DNA from 3 places in the Fructobacillus cardui genome. Region 3 is predicted to be linked to each of the others. Evidence: predicted binding sites of a transcription regulator. Region 3 holds the regulator's gene; each other region holds the start of a gene.
The links. The regulator LexA, encoded in region 3, represses DNA repair genes until DNA is damaged. The targets are predictions, from matches to a motif close to CNAACANNTGTTNG.

Region 1 (6,580 bases), on a different contig from region 3:
CTGCCATGGTGGAGTTAAACGAACCCCCAGGATAGCCAAAGAGGTGATCAACACCCCAATCTTCAAGCACCTTTAACATTGCGATGCTTGCTGGAACTGTGTTTCCTGTTACTGACATAAGACATCTCCTGTTCTACTTTGCTATAGCCATATTATAACCTTGTTTTACAAAGATGTAAAAGATTTTGCGCAGTTGTAACATTCAACAGACAATTATTAATAAAAAGATGCCTAATGCTGATTTGCCAGCGATTATACCAACGTCACCTTCACCATAGTTTTGGACTTCAAAGCCGTAATCAGTCCTTCCAAATCTTTCACCCGCCGTCTGGGAACGGTTAAGATTTGACGAGAAATGGTTGAGCGACCAACTTGATTCCACTCAAAGAAAAAATTAACTTGTCCGGCATACCGCTGGTCCACCACTCGCAATTCGTAAACAGTATTTTTAGCCCGTTTAAATAATGGTGTCATTTCCTTTAAAATTTCAGTTATCAATTCATTTTCGACCATGATTAACCTCCACAAACTGCAAGTCTTCCCAATTTTTTGGTTCTCTGTCTAAGTAAAAACCATCCGCAAAAAAACCTGTTACCCGGCCAACTTCTACAGGACTGGCCCGGCCTTCGATATCGAAACTGTTCGCTTGGACAACCAATCGTTGTGAATTCCGATAAGCCAAAGCAACCACCTGCTGCATTTGCTCATACGACATGGCCTCATGCAACTTCGTCTGATCTGCCTGGTCTTGATCCGTTTTCTGATTTTTCAATCCCGCAGTATGATCCGAAAGAAAAAAGCCATTCCACTTGACCTTCCCTCGCTCGCGATAATCATGGTCAAAGTAGCCAGCGACGGTCGCTAACCAGTCTGGATTAGCAGAAAAATTCTTACTCATAAGCATTTCCCCCATTATGGCCCCCAACCAAATTAGCCCGGCTAATCGCCGTAGCCCCTTTTTCTAGCGAAATTGAACGGACCAGGCTCGCCGCCCCAAAGCGACGACGAATTTGGTCAACAACCGTATCAACCGGATCTTCCTCCTGGTCAGTTGGACTAGGAGCCTTGTCAAAGAGTGAAATTTCTTGCACGCTTTCACTCGATAAGCCGGAAAAAGAAATCCCAATATAGCGAACTGGGTCACCCGACCAATTTTCCTGAAAAATGCGCTTCAAAACGGCCATCAAGGTTTGACTACGATTTGTTGGCTCGATGCGAATGGTCTGGTGCAGGCCCGTTTTAGGATTGTGGCGGGTGTTAAAAGCGATTCCTTGGTCAGCATAACCCAAGTAAAGTGATGCCAGGGTTGCTTGTTGTTGGTGCGCCCGGAGGCGACTTGCTACTTGATCTGCCATTTCTTGCACCACCACTTGGATGGCCGCTGCATCATGGTAATTTTCTGGTAAAACTTGTGAGTTCCCATAGGACTTATCTTTTGGCGTAATCTTTTCTGTCAAATCAGACCGGTCAATGCCCCAGGCCAAGGCATAAAGTTGCTCACCCATTAGTCCCAGCCGTTCTTTGAGAACATATGGGTTTTGTTTGGCTAAATCGCCAATGCTTGCAATGCCCCACCGCTGCAATTTTTGTGCCGTTTGTGACCCAATACTCCAAACATGACCAAAGTTTGTCACGGGCCACAACTTTTTCGATACGTCCTCATAGTGCCACTCAGCCAGCAGGTGTGGCGCCTTTTTCGCTTCTAAATCCAAGGCTAATTTGGCTAAAACCGGACTATCCCCGATGCCAACTGAAAGGTAAATCCCCATTTCGGCCAGGACTTGCCGTTGAATTTTTTGCGCAACTTCTCTTGGGCTCTTGCCAAAGAGGTGCCAAAAATCAGTGATATCTAAAATTGATTCATCAATGGAATATGGTAACAAGTGGTCATCGTCAACGTATTGTTGGTAGATGGCATTAATCGCTAAGTTTTTTTTGATATAAAGGTTCATCCGCGGCTCCGCCTTGATTAGGCCAGGAACATCTGGAACATCCTTTTGTCTGGTAACGTTGGAAATCCCCAGTCGCTTCTTAGCCATTGGCGATGAGGCCAGCACTAACCCCCCGGTATCATTTTCCTGGTGTGACATCACTACCAGCATGGCCTTCAGCGGATTTAACCCTCGTTCAACCGCTTCGCAACTGGCATAAAAGCTTTTTGAATCGATTAGAAAGACAACCCGCCGGTCTTCACTTTGATAAATTTTTGAAAAATCATTAGTCGTCATCCGACGGATTTCCTCCTGTTAAGTCTGTTTTTATTATACGAACAGATGTTCGCTTTAGCAAGAAAAAAATCAGTAAAAATTTGCTAAGAAAAAGACCTAACATTAACGTTAAGTCTCTCATCAAAATTTTATGTCACAATCACTCATTTGCCAGGGCCCAAAACCTGGCCGACCACTTCATCAAAGTTGTCAGGTACCCAATCAACCCGCCTTTGTTCTGCTAGAGCGAGACTGATACTTTCCCCCTCGTAATCGGCAAGAAAACGGTCATAATAACCGCCACCAAAACCGACTCGGAGGCCGGCATCGCTAAAGGCGAGCCCTGGTACTAAGACCAAATCAATCGCTGATTTCTTCAGTTCCTGACCATTTTCGGGCTCCAAAATACCAAAACTTTCACCAGCTGTCAGGGCACTGTCGGCACTGATTTTAACAAAGGTTAATTCTCGATCAACCACCTTCGCCAAGCCAACCGTTTTACCAGCCTGCCAGGCGGCCTCCATAATCGGTGTTGTCTCCACTTCAAAAGGAAGCGATGCCGTCACCGCGACAGTTTGTGCCTGAAGCCAGGCTGGTTGTTGAAACAGTTTTTGATATAACTGTTCTTCTTGTTCAGCCTTTGCTAGCGGGCTCAAGGCCTTCAACTTGGCTTTTTGTTCCTGGCGAATCGTCTTTTTGTCAGGCATTTGTTCACCTCCAGCGGATTCAAAGAAAAAAAGCTGCATTAACAGCTTTTCATCATTCTATACCATTATTGGTCATTACGGCAACTTGTGTGCCATTGCCAAGCGTTCTGCTTGCTTCTTAATGTCCTTTAATGCCTTTTCATCGTCATGGTTGTGAATTGCTTCCACAATCAAACGGGCAACTTCAGCACTATCGTTTTCATCGAAACCACGAGTCGTGATGGCTGGTGTTCCAATACGAATTCCAGAAGTAATAAATGGACTGCGCTGTTCATTTGGCAAGGCTTCCTTGTTCGTCGTGATTGAGACACGATCCAACAATTCTTGTGTTTCCTTACCAGTCAAATCAGTCTTCGTCAAATCCAAGTTAAAGAGATGGTTATCAGTACCACCAGCAACAACACGGATGTCGTCAGTCTTTTCAAAGACTGCAACCATTGCCTGTGAGTTCTTGATGATTTGCTTTGCATAGTCCTTAAATTCTGGACGCAATGCTTCACCAAAGGCAACAGCCTTGGCAGCAATCACGTGTTCCAAAGGTCCACCCTGTGAACCAGGGAAGATAGCTGAATTAATTTGCTTTGCGTATTTTTCTTGTGACAAGATTACACCACCACGTGGGCCACGCAAAGTCTTGTGGGTTGTTGATGTCACGACATCAGCAATGCCAACTGGATTTTGGTGCAAACCAGCTGCAACCAAACCAGCAATGTGAGCCATATCAACCATCAAGTAGGCCCCAACTTCATCGGCGATTTCACGGAACTTCTTAAAGTCGATTGTTCGTGAATAAGCAGATGCACCAGCCACAATCATCTGTGGCTTGACTTCCTTGGCTTGTGCCATGATGGCATCATAGTCCAAAGTTTCAGTTTCTGAATCCAAACCGTAAGTTTCTGAATGGTAAACCTTACCAGAAAAACTTACCTTGGCTCCGTGAGTCAAGTGACCACCAGCATCCAAATCCATACCCAAAATTGTATCACCTGGCTTCAAAAAGGCCATGTAGGCTGCTGCGTTTGCCTGTGAACCAGAATGTGGTTGCACATTGGCATATTCTGCACCAAACAATTCCTTCAAACGATCAATCGCAGCTTGTTCAACGATATCAACGTATTCCGTTCCACCATAGTAACGCTTGTAGGGATATCCTTCTGCGTACTTGTTCGTCAATACCGAACCTTGAGCGGCACGAACGGCTTTTGAAGCAAAGTTTTCAGAAGCAATCAATTCGATTGTCCGGTTTTGCCGGGCACCTTCTTGTTGAATGGCTGAAAAAATCAATGGGTCTTGGTCAGTAAAATTCATGATTTAAGCTCTCCTGGGCATCTTCTTTCACTAAATCAAACAACATCAGCTAGCCAGTCAGCTGATTGACTAGTGTAAAGTTATTATAGCAAATATTTATTGCGATAGTCTAGCATAAGTACGACTTTTATTAAAATTCGTGCAAGTAATTATTTAAATCGTTCGTGTTTAGCTGATTTTCCAGACCAATCAAGAGTTTTAGTCGGGCCTTTTGCCCATTAACGGCCGATGCGAAGATAGCCCCGGCCTTTTCGAGCTGCACGCCACCACCAAGGTAATCATAAACCGGCTCCGCAATGCCCTTAAAGGACCGCGAAACAATCACAACAGGAATGCCAGCATCCAAGAGTTTCAAAACCCCAAGGGCAGCATCCTCGCCCAAGTTTCCTGCTCCAAGTGCTTCAATCACGATGCCATCAATGCCTGAGTCAGCTAAAAGACTCAGAATATGGCCATCCATCCCGGCATAGGCTTTCATAACCGGAATTCTTTTATCAACGGCTTTAATGGGATAAGTTTGCTTATATGGCAGGTCGTAAAAGAAGAGAATTTTACGTTTATTAACCATACCCATCGCCCCAGAAATCGGTGAGGCAAAGGTGGCAACGTTCGTTGCATGTGTTTTCGTCACAAACCGGGCAGCATGAATTTCATCATTTAAAACAACCATGACACCCCGATTTTTTGACTGCTTATCGATGGCCACGCGCAAGGCCGATTGGAAATTATATAAACCATCGGAGCCCAATTCGTTGGAGGACCGCATAGCACCGGTCATGACAATTGGAATTTCAAAGGAAAGTGTTCCATCCAAGAAGAATGAGGTCTCTTCCAACGTATCCGTCCCGTGCGTGATGACTACCCCGTCAAAATCTTGTTCCGCATCCTTGAGACGGTTATAGAGGGCCAACATATGAGTTGGGGTAATATGTTCGGACGGCAAATTAAAAATGTTTTCAGTCGTCAATTCCACTTCGGGTAAATCGAGGTGGGCATCATTTAATGGGTTTTGTGCACCCTGTTCAACATCACCATCAACATCCTCGTGCATGGCAATCGTCCCACCAGTATGTAAAACTAAAATTCTTTTCATGGCTTTCCCTTTCGCGCCTTAATGGTCAGCTGCCCTTCAAAAGCAGCCATTTTTTGAATGAAGACCTTTTCCTTTGGCTTCAACCCGACTTCTCGGTCATAAAGATAATCAATCACCCGTTGAATGCCGCGCTTGGTCATCAAAGATAAGGTTACCTTAGCAATCTTATTCATGTCAATTGCTGAAAATTGCCGTAAATAATAGACGACTTTCTGGTCCAAGTTTAACCGTTGATCATCAAGGTCAAAATGTGACCGTTCAATGATACCGTTATATTTTTCAGAATAGTCAAAGACTCCCATTACAGCACCGGAAATCGGATCAGCCTGCCAGTTTGGTGCCACACCAAAAGCGGGCAACAGCTGTAATTCAAAAATATTGGTAATAACTTGAGGGTCCACCTGTTCATTGAGTTTTTCAAACCCCACCAACGTTTTCTCATACCATTCCGATTCTGATTTTCCCTCTTCCAAGGCTAAATCCAAGAGCTTTACAATTAGCGCTGCATAGGCACTCACATTGATGTCCCCAACCACATTTTTATAAGGATGACTGTCTTGCACATCATTAATAAAGCCCAAACCGGTATTATTTTTTGGATAAGCGCCATCGAAAATCGTCCAGGAATAGGCCTGACAGGCAAAACCAACTTTTGACTTTGCCTTCTTGGCCCCACGAGCCATCAAAGTCATTATTCCCTGTTCCTTCGTAAAAACTCGAACCAGCAGATCATTATCTCGGTAAGGCCGTGTATACAAGACGAGACCTTCAATCAATGCCATCACGGCCCTCCTTTCCATAAAAAAACAACCATCAAGCTGATGGTTGTCTGCTCAGCTATTGTGCTGGTAAAACGGTTTAGAAATCATCCTTACGGTAGCCAAAGCTTTGCAAAGCCTGTGGTCGATCACGCCAACGTTCCTCAACCTTAACCCAGGTTTCCAAAAAGACCTTAGAACCAAGCAGGCGCTCAATATCTTTCCGTGCTCGTGTACCAATTTCTTTAACCATTCGGCCTTGCTTACCAATCACGATGTTCTTTTGACTGGCACGCTCGACGATAATTGAAGCCTGGATGCTAACCAAACCATCATCATCAGAGGAAATTTTATCAATCACAACCGCCACGGAATGTGGGACTTCTTGTTTAGTTAATTGCAAAACTTTTTCACGAATTAATTCGGAGATAACGAAGCGTTCCGGGTGATCCGTCAACTGATCTGAATCGAAGTATTGTGGTCCTTCATCCAAATCACCGATGACCG
Region 2 (6,580 bases), on a different contig from region 3:
GGTCAAGGTTGCTGCTGGTGAAACCAGAGAACCTGGCATCTTGGCCGCATTTCCGATAACCATTTGAACAGCCAAAGCTTCACCGAAGGCACGAGCCATTCCAAAGACAATGGCTGTCAAGATTCCTGGTGTTGCTGCCCGCAAAATCACCTTATAAATCATCTGCCAACGTGTGGCTCCAATTGCCAAGGCTGATTCACGGTAATAGCGAGGAACGCCCTTTAAGGCATCGACAGTCATAGAAGTAATGGTTGGTAAAATCATGACGAACAAAACAATTGTTCCTGACAAAATTCCAAGACCGGTTCCGCCAAAAATTGAACGAACAGCTGGAACCACAACGGCCAAACCAATAACACCATAAACAACGGAAGGAATTCCAACCAACAATTCGATGACTGGTTGCATAATACGAGAACCACGTTTCTTAGCAATTTCAGTCATAAAGACTGCTGTTCCAATTGCGAATGGCGTAGCAATAATGGCAGCCAAAACGGTTACCGCAAGAGAACCAGTAATAAGCGGTAATGCGCCAATTCCTGGCTGACCAGTCTTAGGGTCAACAACACTCGGATTCCAATTCGTTCCAAAGAGAAACTTACTAACTGAAACTTTATTGGTCGTAAAGGTGGCTAACCCCCGAGTGATAACAAAGCCGAAAATTAAGACAACCACCGCAGTGATTAGAATTAAGGCAAGAGCCGAGATAAACTTTCCAAATCGGTCTTGCTTGGTTGACAACGAAGTTTTTTTAATTTTTTCGGTAATAAGATCCATTGTCTGCCTTACCCCTTCTGCTTAGCGGTAATGTTACCATGCAGGTCACGCTCAATCTTCATATTTGAGTTTGAGATGTAACCCAACTTTGGCACGTACGTTTTCTGTACACGATCTGAATTAAAGAAATCCAAGAACTTAGCAACTTCACCTGTTGGCTTGCCGTTCGTGTAAATGTGTTCATATGACCAGATAGGGTAAGCCCCATCTTCAACATTGGCATCGGTAGGTGCGACACCATTAATGTTTGCCCGAACAACATCATTTGACTTATAAGCAAAGGCAACGTAAGAGATAGCTCCCGGAGTGCTTTTAACAATTGACAAGACCATTCCTGATGAATCTTGTTCTTGTGCAGAAGCACTCTTTTTGCCACCCATAGCCCACTTTTCAAAAGCAGCTCGAGTTCCGGAACCGGCGGCACGGTTAACTAGCACGATTGGCATGTCTTTTCCGCCCAGTTCACTCCAATTTTTAATTTTACCGGTAAAGATATCGGTCAACTGTGCTAGTGTCAAATTTTTGACACCGGCTTGCTTATTAATGATTGGCGCAATTCCAACGACTGCGACTCGATGATCAACTAAATTCTTTGTATCAATCCCCTTCTTTTCTTCAGCGTAGAGATCTGAGTTTCCAAGGGAAACAGCTCCTTGCGCTATTTGTGACAGACCCGTACCACTTCCACCACCTTGAACGGTAATGGAGACACCAGGGTGAGAACGTTGATAGTCCTCCCCGGCAGCTTCAACCAAAGGTTGCAGTGCAGTTGAACCAACTGCAGTAATGGGTGCGGTGTTGGCTTGCTTGTCTCGGTTTTGATAGGCAATTCCCAAGATAATAGCAAGTACAACGACGACAGAGGCCACTATCCATGACCCGCGATGCGATCTTTGCATGATTCCTCTTCTCCCAACTGGGTGCAAAAGATTATCCTACAACAACAAGTATCTATTCCAAACTAATCCGAATAATTTGTGTGAAAATGAATCATTCACTTCAGTTAAGAACAAACACATTATAACAAAAAAAAGCGTTTTATAACGCTTTTTAATATTAATTTATTATTACTATTTCTAAATAATAGGTTCGTCAGTAAGCCCGTCATTATCGTGATTTTCTGCACTTTTGCTATCACTTTCGTCAGGACCGGCATCAACGGCTGGCTCATCGCCAATACCATAAGCATTTCGCACTTGTGTATAGATATCTTCCTTCAAAGCAGCGTGCTCAGGATCATCCAAATATTCCTTGGCCTTCTCGCGACCTTGACCAATTCGTTCCCCATTATAGGCATACCATGCACCGGCCTTATCAATGATGTCTTGGTCAACGGCCAAGTCAAGAATTTCGCCAGTTTGTGAAATTCCCTTTCCATACATGATATCAACTTCGGCAACCTTAAAGGGTGGCGCAACCTTGTTCTTCACAACCTTGACCTTGGTCAAGTTACCAGTCACATCAGAACCATCTTTAATTTGAGTTGATCGACGGACTTCCAATCGAATGGTCGAGTAAAACTTCAAGGCACGACCACCAGGCGTTGTCTCGGGATTACCAAACATCACGCCAACCTTTTCACGAATTTGATTAATAAAAATTGCAATCGTTCCCGTTCGGTTCAAGGTTCCAGCTAACTTCCGTAAAGCTTGAGACATCAACCGCGCCTGCAAACCAACGTGAGCATCCCCCATTTCACCTTCAATTTCCACACGAGGAACCAAGGCAGCCACGGAATCCACTACAACCATGTCAACGGCACCAGATTGAACCAAGGCATCAGCAATTTCCAATCCCTGTTCACCAGTATCCGGCTGTGACAGCAGCAATTCATCTTTTTTAACACCTAAAGCTTCAGCATACTTCACGTCCAAAGCGTTTTCGGCATCTATATAGGCAGCCGTGCCACCATTTTTTTGAATTTCAGCTACTGCATGCAGGGCAATCGTCGTCTTACCTGATGATTCAGGCCCGTAAACTTCAATAATCCGTCCCTTTGGATATCCTCCGACGCCCAGAGCCACGTCCAATTTAACAGACCCTGATGGCGAAGTTTCAACCTGCGTCAAGGCGTTATCGCCCAACGTCATAATTGAACCCTTTCCAAAGTTTTTTTCAATTTTCTTTAAAGCTTCATTTAGGGCAGCCTGACGGCCGTCCTTCTTGTTATCATCGCTTGTCTTTTTTGCAACCATGCTTGATACTCCTTAAATGTCTATCAACAGTGTACGGACTTTTTCAACAAAATGCAAGGGCTTTTACGAACATTTGTTCGCATCATTTTTGACCTTATTTAATTGGACGAAAAAAGCGCTTAAAGCGCTTATAGTCCGTCTGCAAAAACCGCGCGGCTTTTCCAGAAATATTCGATTCCTGAATAAATTGTAAAGAAAACGGCAATATACAAGAGGACTTGACCGATTGGAAAATTCACAATTGCAAATGGCCAATCCTTTAAGTAGAGGAAGAAAATGGCAAACATTTGGGAAAATGTTTTAATCTTACCTGGCCAGGCAGCAGCCATGACTGCTCCATTGTTTTCAACAACCAGAGTTCGCAAACCAGTTACTGCTAGCTCCCGGATAACAATGACTGCTGTAACCCAAGCTGAAACTTGGTGAAAGGCGGTCAGGTAAATCAAAGCAGTCATAACCAACAGCTTATCAGCTAATGGATCAAAGAATTTACCGAAGTTGGTTACTAAGTGCTTTCGACGAGCAATTTGCCCATCTAAGAAATCAGTAATACAAGCAACGGCAAAGACAATGGCTGCCAGGACCCATGAAAAGGTCAAGTCTAAATCAGTATTCACAACTGCTGAGCCTTTTGAAAAAATCAAAAGGAGCATGAAAACTGGAATCAAGATGATTCGAAAGACCGTTAGTTTATTTGGTAGGTTCATTTTGTTCTCACTTATTCAAATTCAAGACAACGTTCCAAGTCGTTGGAGCTGGGTTCGTTGGCAAGTTTGGTAAATCAATATGTTGGTTGTTAATCGTTAAGTTAACGTGGCTAACCTGCGAAACTTGAATATTCACAATCGCCGTATTGGCTGGAATTTCAACGCTCTTTTCATCAGCTTGGTTCAACCAAGCGTTGTATAAGACCTTACCGGTTCCATCAGTTACCTTAAACATCGAACCGCCATTTTGGCCCTTAGCAACAATGGTATGCGTATTGGCCAATTGTCCGCTAACAGTATAGGTGGTTGTCAACTGAGCCGTGTTCGTGGTTGCAGTTCCGAGGTTAATACCACCGTTAGCACTTGAAGAGGAAACCACTGATGACGATGATGACTGTGGTACCGATGACGATGCAACCTCAACTTGGTTGCCACCGTTAGATGAATTAGAGCCTGAACTTGCCCGTGTTACCACAAACCAAGCAACCAGCAAAATGGCAACAACGATAATTGCTATCCAAATTCTTGGGATAAAACCACGAAAACGTGACTTAAAGGCCTCTGAATTATTAACCCCTGCTCGAACGACACCGTCTTCATCACGGTGTGCATGAGATAAATCACTAGTCACCTGTGGGTCAAATTGAACTTCATCAAAAAGGTCATCAGGGTTTAAACCGACAGCTTCAGCAAATTGCTTAGCAAATGCCCGAGCATAAAACTGACCAGGTAAGACATCCTGTTCACCATCTTCAATCGCTTGTAAGAAACGGGGTTGGATTTTGGTCATTTCGGCCAATTGGTCGATTGTATAACCCTTTTCCAATCGTGCTTCTCGTAACTGTTGACTAACTTCACTTGCTAAATATTCAGCCATTTTTTCTCTTACTTTTCTAATACTAAGCGAGTCAAACGACCACCTTCAAAAAGCCGTTTGCCGCACTGGACAACATCATCTAAGCAAAAACGTGTTATTATGTTCATTTTATCAAATAGTGATACCCCATACAAGGCTAAATCCTCGTCTAAACCAAGGCGATCCGGGCGATTTTGGCTAGCCAAAGTTTGCCCAGCCAAAGCTTTTTGCAACCGGGTAAAATCAGTCTGACTTTCAGCTAAAATAGAGGGTGCTTCTGCTAGTCTTTTCAGCAAATATTCTTGAACCTGATCTTGATTTTCACCATCTGCAAAAAAAGTTAAATACTGGTATGCGCCAAAATTACTATACTCATAATCAAAATCATCACCGAAGATTCCTTTTTCATAAGCGTCTTGGAACCACCCCGTTTGATCACCAAATACTAAGTCCAAGGCCAGTTCGCCTAATAGGATTTCTTTAACACGTTCAATTCCTGAAATATCCTCAAGGCGACTTGGTAAGCGAAGACCATAGGCCCCTTTTTCTAGCGATAGTCCTTGCTCCTTTCGTGCTGCAAAGGTCACCTGTTTTGCCAAATCTTCTTTTGCTACCAAGACAGTTTCTGTCTGACTACTGATTTGTTCTTGTTGCTCTTTAATAAAAGCGATTAATTCATTGATATCAAAGTCGCCAACAACGGTTAACACTAAGTTTTGGGGCTGGTAAAAGCCAGCATGAATTTGATAGAGCAAATCAGGAGTAATTTCTTGCAGACTGTCCTTGGTTCCTGCAATATCTTGGCTTAACGCTGATTTTGGGTACAGTAGTCCGATAATTCCCTGGTACAATTGCCAAGCCGGATCATCCTGATAAAGCTTAATTTCTTCCTCAATAATCCCCCGCTCGCGAACGACTTTTTCTTTCGTAAAATAAGGATCTTGGACAAAGCTCATTAGCCAAGCCAAATTTTCTAGGATTTGGCTAGTAGCAGTAAAATAATACGTTGTTTGGTTTGGACCAGTAAAGGCATTGGCATCAGCTCCCAGCTCCGTAAAGCGAATTAAAGCGTCACCATCTTTTTTATCAAAGATTTTATGTTCTAGAAAGTGTGCAGTGCCGGCAGGAATAGCAACCTGTTGTTCACCATTCACCGTCATCGCCGTCGTTAACGACCCAAAACGAGCAGTCAAGGCCGCCAAAAATTGGTGATAACCCGGTTTTTTAATCAGATTAACCGTCAGGCCCTCTTTCGTTTGAAAAACGAAGGGCTGTTCTTCATGATCATTTGTTTCCAAAAGATTCCCCCTTTTCCCCAGGTGCCAGAACAAAGCGGCTTTGCAAGATTAAGTCCTTGGCAACATCCTGCACATCCGCTACTGATACGTGATCGATTGCGGATAGAAAATCAGTAGTACCCTCTTTGGCCTGACGCAAGAAACGATCAGCCTGACGAACAGCCAGATAAGTCTGGAAATCTTGGCGAATTAAGTACTCATTTTTCAAGCTTTGCTTGGCATTCTCAAGCATTTCTGCTGCAATCTGGCCTGCAGCCAATGTCTTCAGTTGAACCTGAATCAGTTCTTCAACCAAATCAACCTGGTCAAAATCAAAACCAGCCACAACGGTCAAAATCGCTAAGTCCGGCTGAAAGCGCGACGAAATATTATAAGCTAAACTATTTTTTTCTCGGACCTCAGTAAAAAGCAGACTGGCTGGGCTAGCACCAAAGATTGTGTTCAACACTAAAGTTGCATAATAACGTGGACCATTATCGTGTAGGGACAGACCCTTCACCTGAAAATTTTGCACCAAAACTGCCTGTTGCCAGTCTACCTTTTTTACAAGCTTTCTTTGACCGGCAGCTAACAACTGGGGAATCTGCGCTGAATAGTTCTGGTCAACAGCACTCTTTTCCTTGCGACCAATATCAGCCCAAGGCCAAGCAGATAACTGCCTTGTCAATTGATCAAACTCTAAGTCCCCGACAACCGAAATCACGACTTGATCTTCGGCTAACAGCTCTTGCTGTGCCCGCTGAACAT
Region 3 (6,580 bases):
GCGGTTTTTACGGTCAGGTCTAAACCAGTATTTTCACTGATTTTTTCTTTTTGTTCCTCTAAGATGGTTAACAAGCCCATCCCAACTGTTCCTAAGCCAAAAAGGCCAATCTTAACTTCCATGATGACTCCTTCTATCGTTTTTTACTGTCAAGTAAGGATAATTTCCTATTAACTTTACCATTTTCCCGCCTAAAAAGGAATGTTTTTGTTATAATATCATTAGAAATCAATGAGATTGAAGGAGTACGTCATGGAATATGTCTCGACCCGGGGAGAAGCCCCTGCTGTTTCTGCCGCCCAGGCCATCCTCCAGGGCTTAGCACCGGATGGTGGTTTGTACGTGCCAAATCAGTGGCCAACTTTGAACTTGGATTTAAAGACCATCGGTCAACAATCCTACCAGGATTTGGCGACTGAAATTTTTGCTGCTTTTTTGCCTGATTTTACAAAAGCAGAGATTCAAGCCGTTGTACAGGCAGCTTATGGTAGCCAATGGGATACCGATAAAATTGTGCCGGTCAAAGATGCTGGGAACAATTTGCACTATTTGGAGCTTTTTCATGGTCCGACATTGGCCTTCAAAGATATTGCCCTTCAGGCCCTGCCTCACTTAGTGATTGCGGCGGCTAAGAAAGAAGGCCTGGATAAGGAAATTGCTATCTTAACGGCAACCTCAGGTGATACGGGAACAGCCGCAATGTCTGGTTTTGCCGACGTACCTGGAACAAAAATTGCAGTTTTGTACCCACAAGTCGGGGTTTCGGACATCCAGCGTCAGCAGATGGTCTCCGAGCCTGGAAAAAATACCTATGTTTACGGGATAGAGGGCAATTTTGATGATGCCCAGCAGGCGGTTAAGCGCCTTTTGGGTGATTCAGATTTTGCTGCCTTCTTAAAGAAAGAAGATATTCAAATCTCTTCGGCAAATTCGATTAATATTTGTCGCTTGGTCCCACAAATCGTCTATTATTTCTACGGCTATGGTCAATTAGTTGAAAGTGGTCAAATTAAGCCTGGTGAAGAAATTGATGTACTTGTGCCAACTGGTAATTTTGGAAATATGTTAGCAGCTTACTATGCCAGCCACATCGGCTTACCGGTGGCTGATTTTACGGTTGCTTCGAATGAAAATCATGTTTTAACAGAATTATTCCAAACAGGGGTATATAATAAGAACCGCGACTTTAAGGTGACGAATGCGCCGGCTATGGATATTTTGGTGTCGTCAAACTTAGAGCGTCTGTTGTACTTTGCTGGCGGTCAGGATGCTGATTTGATCAAAAAAGATATGGCAGACTTGCAAAGTCAAGGCCAGTATCAATTGGCAGAAAAAACGAGATCTGGTTTAGCGAAGTTTTCTGCTGGTTGGACCAATCAAGAGCAGGTAGAAGAAACGATACGAAAGACGTTCCTTTCTTCTGATTATTTGATTGATCCACATACGGCTGTGGCCGTTTATCAATACAACGACGATGGTCATCAAACCCTTTTGGCCGCAACTGCTAGTCCCTATAAGTTCCCACAAACGGTTCTTGAGGCACTTGGCGAAGAAGTTGTTAGTGGCGAAGGCGGCTTGACTGCTTTGGCAGCAGCAACCAAAACACAAATTCCTGACCAAGTGAAGGATTTGTTCCAGCGACCTGTTCGTCATCGGACGTTTATCCAGGCAGCTGATATTCAAAAGCAGATTGAAAGCGCCTTGAAGACAGACTAATTTTCTTCTGTTGTTTATTATGTCATTTAAAAAGAAAGAGAGAATTTTTTTATGGTAGCAAAGACAGCCTATAATGTAGCAGTGCTCGGTGCAACGGGTGCTGTTGGACGTCGAATTTTGGACCAGTTGGCCCAATCAACAATTCCGGTTGGTGAAGTTAAGGCCTTAGCTTCTGCTCGTTCAGCTGGTCAAAAAATCAGCTTTAAGGACCAAGAATTAACGGTCGAAGAAGCAACGGAAGATTCCTTTGCAGGTGTTGATATTGTTATGGCCTCAGCCGGTGGATCTACCTCAAAGGCTTTGGCTCCGGCTGCTGTTAAGGCTGGCGCTGTTGTGGTCGATAACTCTTCTTATTGGCGAATGAATGATCAGGTGCCATTGGTTGTGCCTGAGGTTAACGCCGCCGCTTTAAAGGACCATCAGGGAATTATTGCCAACCCTAATTGCTCAACGACGCAATTGGTAATGGCGCTTGACCCAGTTTACCGAGAATTTGGCTTGAACCAGGTGATTATTTCCACTTATCAAGCGGCTTCTGGTGCTGGAAAGGCAGCGATGGATGAAGTTTTGGCTGAAGCTCAGGCTCGTTTGTTGGGTGACGACATGGCAGAATTGGCCCATGTCCTGCCGGTGAAAGGTGATAAAAAGCATTTCCCATTAGCCTTTAACTTGTTGCCACAGATTGATGTCTTCGAAGAAGAAGGCTACACACACGAAGAATACAAGATGATCCACGAAACGAAGAAGATTATCTTGGGTGACAAGAATGCTAAGGCTATTAAGGTGACTGGTACGGCCGTCCGTGTGCCGGTCATGATTGGTCACGGTGAGAGCGTTTATATCGATACTGGTGACGAGAACGTGACAACTGATCAAATTCGTCAGGCAATTGGTGCCGTTGATAATGTGATTATTGAAGATGATCCAGCTACACAAACTTACCCACAACCTCTTTTGGCTGAAGGTAAGCGTGAAACATTTGTGGGCCGCATTCGCCCTGATTTGGAAAATCCTGGTGCCTTCCACTTGTGGGTTGTTTCTGACAACTTGCTGAAGGGTGCTGCCTGGAACACGGTTGAAATTGCACAAACACTGGTTGAAATGGACTTGGTTCGCGTACCAGCTGATTCAACTTTTGCATAAATTATTTTGAAAAAGCCACCAACGAACGAATTGGTGGCTTTTTAGTGTCCTTATTTTGCTAATAAAACAGCCCTACTACAAAAACGTAGTAGGGCCCTTAGGCAAGTTTGTTTTTAATAAATTGCGTCGCGGTAAAGGGAAACAACTTTTCCCAAAATAAAAACAGATTCCAAGATAATGGGAGCCATTGTATCGTTTTCTGGCTGAAGGCGGTAGTGACCACCTTCTTGGAAGAAGCGTTTAACCGTGGCTTCGTTGTCCTCGTTCATGGCAACGACGATATCGCCATTGTCGGCATTTTGTTGACGACGGACAATTACTTTGTCGCCATCCAAAATACCGATGTTAATCATGGATTCACCACGAACATTCAGCATAAAGAGGTCACCATCATAGGGAATCAGATTTTCTGGAATGGGGAAGAACTCGGTTGCTTCTTGTTCGACGGCCAGAATTGGTTGACCAGCTGTGACCAATCCTAGGACTGGAATCTTACCGGAAGTGGCCGAAATCCCAAGGATTTCAAAACCGGCTGGTGTCACTTCAATAGCGCGTGCCTTAGTTCCTTCTCCCTTCTTCTCGAGGTAGCCGTTTTTAATCAAACGGGCAATGTGACCGTGGATGGTTGAAGAGGAAGATAGGCCGACTGCTTCACCAATTTCACGAATGGTGGGTGGGAAACCATTTTTACTTTGATAGTCGTGAATAAATCTCAAGACTTGAATTTGTTTTGAATCAGAACTTGCCATATGTACTTTCCTACCTGTATTTGCTACGTTTATCTTAGCGAATTTTAACCTGAAAAGCAAACAAATGTTCGCGAGAAAACCTTAAGAAATATTAAATTTTATTACAAAATGGGGATTAAATTTAAAATAGTGGATAAAGAAACTTTTTATTCGAGTTATCGACCTGTTTTCCACTGTTTTTGCAAAAAGATACTGTCTTGCTTGCCTTTATGCTATAATACCTTATAGATTTTCGTAGTTAAAGGAGACCAATAATGGTTGTATTAGTTGGAATTTTGGCTTTGGTCGTTGGTTTGGTTGGGGGATTCTTCTTGGCCCGCTTTACGATGAAGTCATACTTGGCAAAGAACCCACCCATTTCAGAAGAAATGATGAAGTCCATGATGATGTCAATGGGCCAGAAGCCATCACAAAAGAAGTTGAATCAGATGATGGCTCAAATGAAGGCACAAAATGCCAAAGCACAAAAAAAATAAGCCAAACGGCTTATTTTTTTTGTGCTTTTGGATCAATGTATACCCAGTTGGGATTGATTTCTTTGTCCAAGGCATCAAAAGATTCTTGAATCTTCTGATTGTATTCGGCAATTTTTTCGTCCGTCAAGCGGGCTTTAGGGTCAATCACAATTGGTTCACCAAAATTAATTGTGGTATTATTGCGTTTAAATAGGTGTGAAAACTTCACGGGACCTTGATAAACTGCTGGAACAATCGGTTTCTTTGAAAGTTTGGCAATCAGGATTGATCCTGATTTTAACTTTTGAGAATGCCGGGATCCAGTTGGAAACATGATGAGTGATCGATCGCCATTCTTTAACTCGTTAACGGGATATTTGATGGTATCGGTACCGACATTGCGCCGATCAACTGGAAAGGCCCCCAAAGTGGTAATCAAGGCGCGCAAAGCAGGATTTTTGAAAAGCTCCTTCTTAGCCATAAAGATGAAGCGCTTTGGATAGGCCGCCATAGCATACCAAACGGGATCCCACCAAGAACGGTGTGGCCCAACTAAAACGTAGTTTTCATTTTTTGGCAGGCGCTCTTTGTGGAGATAGGTAACGCGACCATTAATAATGGCCACAAAGGTCACTGTAAAGACCCGGATAAAGCGATAGAATAACATCTGCTTGTCCCTTTCTAATTGACTTAACAGAATAATTTTACTTAGTTTATGGAGATATTGCAACAAACCATGGAAGCAGAAGAATTACGAGCAGGTGAGCGCCTTGACGGCTTGCCATCACAACAGATTCAAATTATCCAAAATCCAGATATGTTTTCTTACTCGTTAGACGCCGTGCTCTTGGCATACTTTGCTAAGCCCAAGCAAAAGGGGCGAGGACTATCGGTCGACTTAGGTGCCGGTACTGGAGCAATTGGTCTTTTTTATGCCGCCAAAGTCACAGGGCAAGTAAAGTTAGTCGAGCTGCAGCAAGATTTAGCAGAGATGGTACAGCGTTCGGTTGTTTTAAATCATTTGGAAGACCGCGTGAGTGTGATTCAGTCCGATATGCAAGAAATTTATGACGATATTAAGCCTGGATCGGTGGATACGGTTTTGTCGAACCCACCTTATTTTTCCGTGAATGAAAAGACCAAGCAAAACCTTGATGAACATTATCAATTGGCCCGGCATGAAATTGCCATCGATTTGCCCCGTTTAGCGCAAGTTGCCAATAAGCTGTTAAAGAATAACGGTAAATTTTATTTGGTTCATCGACCAGACCGGTTGGAGGATATTATGTCTGCCCTTTCTGCCCGGAAATTAGCGGTCAAACGGATTCAGTTTGTGTACGGCAAGGCCGACCGTGAGGCCAACATGGTCTTGGTAGAAGCGATTAAGGCGGGTAAGCCGGGTGGCGTTCGGATTTTGCCACCAATTATTGCCTATACAGCTGATGACCAGTATACGCCCCAGGTACAAGAAATTTTGTATGGGCAACCTTGGCAGCTGTAAGTCAATTACAGGTGGTTGCGCGAGGAGGGAGATGGGAATCATGACGGATGCTCATGACAAAACTTATGATTTTTATGTGCTCTATACGGCCGACGGTTATTTTTATGGTGGTTTTTCCGATGATGCCCACCGCCGTTTTTTAGTCCATCAAGCGGGGAAGGGGGCCAAGTTTACTCGGGTGAAGTCCAGACATCCATTACAGCTGATTTACCAAGAAACGTTTGATAATAAGCACGCTGCCCTTTCGGCTGAGGCTAAGTTTAAGCGCCTGAGCCGGCCGCAAAAAGAGGCTTTTTTAATGGAACGAAAAGTGGATTCTACAATTTGGCAAAAATAGGTAGAGGGACTTTATGAGACCCTTAATCCATGATAGAATGGGATAAATCATTTGAATTGAAGGTGGCAAATAATGATTACTACTTTTGAATTAAACAATATTATTGGGCGCCAGGTGTCTTTTAAAGACTGCGACCCAAGAGAGAAGTTAGTGAAGGTTATTGGCAATTTTTATCACTATGATTTAGCTTCAGGGACTAATGTGGTCCCTGAAGAAACCTATGTGATTAAGCGTGCCGAGGGGAACGTCTTAATCCTCCAGAAAAAGTAAGGACGGTATTTATGTCGATTTTGGTGATCGTCATCATTGTTGTAATCGTTTTGGCCCTGGTTTCCTTTAAGATTGTGCCGCAAAATAGTGTTGGCCTTTTGGAAACATTGGGTAAGTATTCTTCGACAAGGCAGACAGGTTTGAATTTCCGTTTGCCTTTGGTTCAAAAAATCAGGACGGTTTCCTTGGCCTTGCAGCCATTGAAGTTGGCTGGTTATTCAGTTATTACCAAGGATAACGCTGATATTGGGGCAACGGTGACGTTAAACTTCCATATCACAGACCCTGTGAAATATTCATATGAAAACACGAATTCGATTGAATCGATGCAACAATTGGTTCGGGGCCACTTGCGCGACATCATTGGTCGGATGGAATTGAACGAGGCCCTGGGGTCAACAAGTCAAAT

Region 1: a site for LexA is predicted at 2,267-2,280, ahead of AABI20_RS07055 (Y-family DNA polymerase). Genes of this name have one in related genera too.
Region 2: a site for LexA is predicted at 3,039-3,052, ahead of recA (recombinase RecA). Genes of this name have one in related genera too.

What each region holds. Positions count from the first base shown of each region.
Region 1 covers NZ_CAUZLS010000008.1:29,135-35,714, forward strand. The annotation lists gene spxB (pyruvate oxidase) at 1-118, opposite strand, end outside; gene AABI20_RS07045 (hypothetical protein) at 253-513, opposite strand; gene AABI20_RS07050 (hypothetical protein) at 500-898, opposite strand; gene AABI20_RS07055 (Y-family DNA polymerase) at 891-2,228, opposite strand; gene AABI20_RS07060 (5-formyltetrahydrofolate cyclo-ligase) at 2,372-2,914, opposite strand; gene glyA (serine hydroxymethyltransferase) at 2,990-4,222, opposite strand; gene AABI20_RS07070 (asparaginase) at 4,353-5,315, opposite strand; gene recO (DNA repair protein RecO) at 5,312-6,097, opposite strand; gene era (GTPase Era) at 6,174-6,580, opposite strand, start outside.
Region 2 covers NZ_CAUZLS010000002.1:8,607-15,186, reverse strand. The annotation lists gene pstC (phosphate ABC transporter permease subunit PstC) at 1-777, opposite strand, end outside; gene AABI20_RS02190 (phosphate ABC transporter substrate-binding protein PstS family protein) at 786-1,676, opposite strand; gene recA (recombinase RecA) at 1,854-2,972, opposite strand; gene pgsA (CDP-diacylglycerol--glycerol-3-phosphate 3-phosphatidyltransferase) at 3,101-3,679, opposite strand; gene AABI20_RS02175 (helix-turn-helix domain-containing protein) at 3,687-4,556, opposite strand; gene yfmH (EF-P 5-aminopentanol modification-associated protein YfmH) at 4,565-5,833, opposite strand; gene yfmF (EF-P 5-aminopentanol modification-associated protein YfmF) at 5,820-6,580, opposite strand, start outside.
Region 3 covers NZ_CAUZLS010000001.1:30,531-37,110, reverse strand. The annotation lists gene AABI20_RS00180 (homoserine dehydrogenase) at 1-122, opposite strand, end outside; gene thrC (threonine synthase) at 253-1,716, shown strand; gene AABI20_RS00170 (aspartate-semialdehyde dehydrogenase) at 1,768-2,859, shown strand; gene lexA (transcriptional repressor LexA) at 2,973-3,608, opposite strand; gene AABI20_RS00160 (YneF family protein) at 3,863-4,084, shown strand; gene AABI20_RS00155 (lysophospholipid acyltransferase family protein) at 4,095-4,730, opposite strand; gene AABI20_RS00150 (tRNA1(Val) (adenine(37)-N6)-methyltransferase) at 4,800-5,564, shown strand; gene AABI20_RS00145 (GIY-YIG nuclease family protein) at 5,605-5,901, shown strand; gene AABI20_RS00140 (hypothetical protein) at 5,974-6,171, shown strand; gene AABI20_RS00135 (SPFH domain-containing protein) at 6,228-6,580, shown strand, end outside.